Regions from separate parts of the Klebsiella sp. R445 genome, predicted to be linked through region 1. Evidence: predicted binding sites of a transcription regulator. Region 1 holds the regulator's gene; the other holds the start of a gene.
What was found. Region 1 encodes Fur, which represses iron uptake genes when iron is present. Its sites were predicted from a motif close to ATAATAATGAGAACNACTATCAA; they were not measured.

Region 1 (3,355 bases):
TGGGCTCTCCCCTCGTTCACCAGAGATGAGCTATGCGGCGATGGCGCAGGATCTGATCGATACGCTGGACGATCGACAGATTGAGAAAGCCACGTTTATCGGTCATTCGATGGGCGGTAAAGCGGTGATGGCGCTCAGCGCCGTGGCCGCCGATCGCATTGATGGCCTGGTCGCTATCGATATTGCCCCTGTGGATTATCACGTGCGTCGCCACGACGAAATTTTTGCCGCTATTAACGCCGTCACCGAAGCCGCCGCGACCTCTCGCCAGCAGGCAGCCGCCGTGATGCGCGAACATCTGCAGGAAGAAGGGGTGATTCAGTTCCTGCTGAAATCCTTCGTCGATGGCCAGTGGCGCTTTAATGTGCCGGTGCTATGGGACCAGTACCCGCATATTGTGGGCTGGGAACCTATTCCGGCGTGGCCGCATCCGGCGCTGTTTATCCCTGGCGGGAATTCACCTTACGTCACCGATGCCTATCGTAACACCCTGCTCGCCCAGTTCCCGCAGGCGCGGGCGCATGTGATTGCCGGGGCCGGCCACTGGGTCCATGCCGAGAAACCGGAGGCCGTTTTGCGCGCAATTCGCCGCTATCTGAGCACACGACAGGCCTAACTGGCTAAAAACTGCCCGACCGCGCAGCAGAATGCCCGCGGTCGTTGGCGCAGCGGTTCGCCTGATGTATTATGGCGCGCTATCTGTGTCGGCTATAGCCCGACAACCTGTTTCCCCGAAGTCACTCAGAATCATGGCAAAAGAACAAACGGACCGTACGACATTAGATTTGTTCGCAACCGAGCGGCGCCCGGGAAGACCAAAGACCAATCCGCTTGCGCGCGATGAACAACTGCGCATCAACAAACGTAATCAGCTCAAACGCGATAAAGTTCGCGGGCTGAAGCGTGTTGAGCTAAAACTCAACGCGGAGGCAGTAGACGCACTCAATGAGCTGGCGGAAGCACGCAATATGAACCGCAGCGATTTGATCGAAGAGATACTCATGACTCAGTTGGCTGCCCTGCATCGCCAGGATAAAGCCTGAAAATCCTCAAAAAAACGCTTTCATGTAGCAGAGTGTGCAGTCGGGCGTGATTGCTGTTTCCGCGCCCGCGCCTGTTCTGCTATGATTGCCGTTATCTGCGGGCATTACGCCACTACCACATTATTAAGTTTCAAGAGGTTATTTTACTCATGGCAATCATCGGCATCTTTTTTGGCAGCGACACGGGCAACACCGAGAATATTGCAAAAATGATTCAGAAGCAGCTTGGTAAAGATGTTGCTGATGTTCACGACATTGCCAAGAGCAGCAAAGAAGATCTGGAAGCCTACGACATTCTGCTGCTCGGCATTCCTACCTGGTACTACGGTGAAGCGCAGTGCGACTGGGACGATTTCTTCCCGACGCTGGAAGAGGTCGACTTCAACGGTAAACTGGCTGCACTGTTTGGCTGCGGCGACCAGGAAGACTATGCAGAATATTTCTGTGATGCATTAGGCACCATTCGCGACATTATCGAGCCGCGCGGCGCCACTATCGTGGGTCACTGGCCGACGGCGGGCTACCATTTTGAAGCCTCTAAAGGCCTGGCGGATGACGACCACTTCGTCGGTCTGGCTATCGATGAAGATCGCCAGCCTGAATTGACCAACGAACGTGTCTCTCAGTGGGTGAAGCAGATTTCTGAAGAGCTGCACCTCGAAGAAATCAAAAACGCATAATGATAAAACGGCGTTACCTTATGGTTTCGCCGCTTTGATAGGTAAAAGCAATAAAACTAATAGCTACAAGTTTTTAACTTTTAACCACATATCTGTACAATGTCCTCTGATTCGATGAGGTCAGGTGACGCAGTTTGTAACTGGCACCTCGTTTTTAACAGCATACAAGGCACGATGCTTGCGGTTTTCATTTCAACATGGCAGTTCTATAATGAGACGCATTACATCGGGTGATTCTCTGTATTACTTCCGCTGATGGAAGTAGATCGATTAGCAACAGGACAGATTCCGCATGACTGACAACAATACCGCATTAAAGAAGGCTGGCCTGAAAGTCACACTTCCACGATTAAAAATCCTGGAAGTTTTACAGGAACCGGATAACCATCACGTCAGTGCGGAAGATTTATACAAACGCCTGATCGACATGGGTGAAGAAATTGGTCTGGCTACCGTATACCGCGTACTGAACCAGTTTGATGATGCTGGCATTGTTACCCGCCATAATTTCGAAGGCGGTAAATCTGTTTTCGAACTGACGCAGCAGCATCATCACGATCACCTTATTTGCCTCGATTGTGGCAAAGTGATCGAGTTCAGTGATGACTCTATTGAAGCGCGCCAGCGTGAAATCGCTACCCGTCACGGCATTCGTCTGACCAACCACAGCCTGTACCTGTACGGCCACTGTGCAGAAGGCGACTGCCGCGAAGATGAGCATGCACACGACGCGGTGGAAAAATAAGTTTCCCGCCGCGCAAACAGCAAAAAGCCAACCTGACGGTTGGCTTTTTTTATGCGCTGATGGCAGAAGGCTATCAGGGCTTGGTATTGTTGCTGCGGATCTCTTTCCAGATCTGGTCGCAACGCGCTTTCACGGCCTGATCGTTGCCGGTGCGGGTCGCCAGAATACACTGCTGGTAATCGAGGACACGCACGCTTTCCTGATTTGCGAACTGCTGATGCTGCTTATCTTCTTTCAGCACATCCAGCACGCTCTGGCAGGCCTGGACCTTGTCCGGGTTGCCTTCCGCGGTATTAATGCAGGCGCTGTAGGCATCTTTCAGTTTTGCATCTTCTTTCGGCGCGGGAGACTGCGTACAGGCTACCAACCCTGATGCCATTATCGCGATGAGCAACAGTTTTTTCATCATTAACCTCTCAGAGTTGCGGCAGGTTCAGGCCTGCCGCGACGGCATCAGAAAATAGTGAACGGGGCAATAACCATGAATTTCACGTCACGCTCATCCTGGAAGATGTTGCCATAACCACCGCTCCAGCTCGGGATATCGGAGTGGTTGTCGTATTGCGTGAAGTGCAGTTTGAACAACGTGCCTTTGGCGCGCCCGTCCTGGACGGTGTACATGGCATCCAGGCTGTAGGCCGACTCTTTCAGACGAGTATCCGCGTTGTAGTAAGCGTCCGGCGTAGACATTCTTCCCGGCTTAGCATCCCAGGCGTAAACGTATGATGCACCAAACGCCCAGCCCGGCATGTTCCAGTTTTTCATGTCATACATCGCGCCGAAGAACACCGCTTTTTCGCCGTTGGCGTTGAAGTCAGAGCGGTTATCCCACCACACATCAAGACGACCGTTGGACGACGCATAGGTCGGGGTCATACGCTGCAGGA
Region 2 (3,355 bases), 1.9 Mb from region 1:
CCGGAATCCTCAAGGAAGGAGAGGAACAGGTACATCATGCCAATCTGCGGCACCAGCGGCAGGACGGTATTGATACCGCCGCCAATCCCCTGAGCCAGAAAAACGGTCAGCCAGTCCGGAAGGTGCAGGGTGTAGCCCAGCCACTGGATGCCATGGATAAAGATAGCCACGGAACCGGCGTCGAAGAACGGCTGCAGCGCGCCGCCGATGTTGATTGCCAGCAGGAACATCAGGTACATGACAAACAGAAATACCGGCAGCCCCAGCACGCGGCTGAGGACGATTTTATCCATCGCGGCGGTGAAGCGGCTCGGCTCGGCAGTCAGGGTGTTGCTGACCGCATCGCAGATGGCGGCGATGCTTTGATAGCGGGCGTCGGCAATATGCAGCGCCGGGTCGTCAATCTCATTGCTCAGGTTGGCGAGCGCGGACTCTAGTTTATGCTCGGCATTACCGGCGTATGCGCGGCTGTAAATATCACCCTCCAGCATCTGCAGACCCAGCCAGCTGCGTTGGCGTGCCGGGATTTCCTGCGCCATCTCCTGGGCCAGCATGTCGGCTTCGCGCAGCAGCGGCTGCGGATAGTGCACCAGTTCGAGCGCGGTATTTTGCTGGTGGCGATCGACCGCCATTTTTAAGGCTTCGATCCCGCGACCGCGCGTAGAAACCAGCGGGATCACCGGGCAGCCGAGACGGGCCGCGAGCGCATCAACGTCGATACGGATTTTTTGCTTCTCGGCGATATCCAGCATATTCAGGGCGACGATGCAGGGGAACCCGAGTTCCAGTAACTGGAGCGTCAGGTAGAGGTTACGTTCCAGGTTCGAGGCGTCGACCACGTTAATCAGCATGTCGGCGTCGCCGCTGAGGATATAGTGGCAGGCAATTTGCTCATCCAGAGAGGTCTGCGAAGAGATGGTGGTGAGCGAGTAAGTTCCCGGCAGGTCAACCAGCGTGACCTGGTGGTCCGTGGTGCTAAACGCCCCTTCTTTGCGCTCAACGGTCACCCCGGCCCAGTTGCCTACTCGCTGGCGGGCGCCGGTGAGCTGGTTGAATAACGTTGTTTTACCGGAATTAGGATTTCCAATTAAACCAATGGTTAATTTTTTCATATTTCAGACTCTGAGTGCCGGGCCGGCGTTATTGTGCAACCGCTTCCAGTTCGATTAATTCGAGATCTTTTTTACGTAATACCAGGCTCACGCGCCGGGTTTCGATATGAACGGGATCGCCAAGCGGTGCGACGCGAACCACACTAAAAGAAGAGCCAGGCAGCATTCCAAGAGACAGCAGTTTCTGACGATAGGCCGGGCTAATATCGCGAGAGAAACCAGTGATTTTCCACGCACTATGAGGAGTGAATTGCATAGGGCCTACTTGTCATCGCTAAGTCAATGAGAACGGATTACATGCGATAGCTACACCGCGCCGGGGAGCATCGCCAACGGAGAAAATATATACTGACTATAATGATGATAATGATAATGGTTTTTATCATCAATACATAAGCGGTGTAATAATCAATTTAGCCCGGCAAATTTGCCGGTTTTTTGATATGACGCAAGGTCTGTAGTGTGGGGGAAAATAAAGCCAAACAGTGCCGCTGTCGTTAATGTTTAATTAAGGTTTCATTGGTTAACAAAATGAAATCTTTATGCGGAGAATATTTACTCATTTTATTGACCGTAATTAACTGTAATTAATCGGTTACGAGAATATATAAACGCTCAGAGATTACTGGCAGAGGGGAAGGGAATGGCGAGCGTTGCGGGAAAGGAAACGGCCCCTCATAACGAGGGGCCGGGAAGGCATTAACGTTTTTTGCCCATCGCCGCAGCCAGCGCGTCCATCATGGCGCTGTTACCGGCCGACGCCGTTTCACGGCCGCGAGGTTTCGCCGCTTTCGCTGCCGGGCGGTTGCCACCCTGCGGGCGTTCGTTGCCGCCGCCGCGTCGGGCGTTGCTCTCACCAGGCTGCTCGTCCAGACGCATGGTTAAGGCAATACGCTTGCGCTGCAGATCGACCTCCATTACTTTCACCTGCACGATATCGCCGGCCTTGACCACGGTATGCGGGTCTTCGACGAATTTATTCGACAGCGATGAGATATGCACGAGGCCATCCTGGTGAACGCCGATGTCGACAAAGGCGCCAAAGTTGGTGACGTTGGTGACCGCCCCTTCAAGCACCATACCGGGCAGCAGGTCGTTCATGGTCTCGACGCCGTCGGCAAACTTCGCGGTTTTAAACTCCGGACGCGGGTCACGCCCCGGTTTTTCCAGCTCTTTGATGATGTCGGATACCGTTGGCACACCAAACTTGTCATCGGTGAAATCGACAGCTTTCAGATTGCGCAGTTCGCTGCTGTTGCCCATCAGGTCGTTTAGCGCCTGCTGGGTGGCGGCCAGAATGCGCTCCACGATCGGGTAGGCTTCCGGGTGCACGGTAGAGGCATCCAGCGGGTTATCGCCGTGGTTGATGCGCAGGAAGCCGGCACACTGTTCAAAGGCTTTTGGCCCGAGGCGGCTCACTTTCAGCAGCTGCTGGCGGTTCTGGAACTGACCGTTTTCATCACGCCAGGCGACGATATTTTGCGCCATCATTCGGGTCAGACCGGCCACGCGGGTGAGCAGCGGCACGGAGGCGGTGTTCAGATCTACGCCGACGGCGTTTACGCAGTCCTCGACGACCGCATCCAGTTTACGCGCCAGCTGCGACTGGCTGACGTCGTGCTGATACTGGCCCACGCCAATGGATTTCGGGTCGATTTTAACCAGCTCGGCCAGCGGGTCCTGCAGGCGACGGGCGATAGATACCGCACCACGAATGGAGACGTCGAGGTCCGGGAACTCCAGCGCCGCGAGCTCGGAGGCGGAGTAGACGGAGGCGCCCGCTTCGCTAACGATCACCTTCTGCGCGGTAACTTTCGGGAACTGCTGCTGCACGTCGAGGAAGAAACGCTCGGTTTCGCGGGAAGCGGTGCCGTTACCGATCGCCACCAGTTCGACGTTATGTTTTTCACACAGCGCAGCCACGGCAACCGCCGCTTTGGCAGCCTGCCCGGTATGCGGGTAGATGGTATCGGTGGCTACCAGTTTACCGGTGCCGTCGACAACCGCGACCTTCACCCCGGTACGCAGGCCAGGATCTAGGCCCATGGTGGCGCGCAGACCCGCAGGCGCAGCCATCAGCAGATCGTGCAGGTTGCGGGCAAAGACGTTGATCGCTTCATCTTCCGCGCGTTCACGGACGGTGCCCATCAGCTCGGTTTCGAGGTGCATCAGCACCTTGATTCGCCAGGTCCAGCTCACCACGCCTTTACGCCAGCTGTCTGCCGGGGCGTTGTTCAGGCGCA

Region 2: a site for Fur is predicted at 1,473-1,495, ahead of feoA (ferrous iron transporter A). Genes of this name have one in related genera too.

Annotation. Positions count from the first base shown of each region.
Region 1 covers NZ_CP180446.1:1,652,145-1,655,499, forward strand. The annotation lists gene ybfF (esterase) at 1-616, shown strand, start outside; gene ybfE (LexA regulated protein) at 750-1,043, shown strand; gene fldA (flavodoxin) at 1,193-1,723, shown strand; gene fur (ferric iron uptake transcriptional regulator) at 2,016-2,468, shown strand; gene ACMYSN_RS07715 (ChiQ/YbfN family lipoprotein) at 2,542-2,874, opposite strand; gene chiP (chitoporin ChiP) at 2,922-3,355, opposite strand, start outside.
Region 2 covers NZ_CP180446.1:3,584,502-3,587,856, forward strand. The annotation lists gene feoB (ferrous iron transporter B) at 1-1,112, opposite strand, end outside; gene feoA (ferrous iron transporter A) at 1,141-1,368, opposite strand; gene ACMYSN_RS16695 (Tex family protein) at 1,812-3,355, opposite strand, start outside.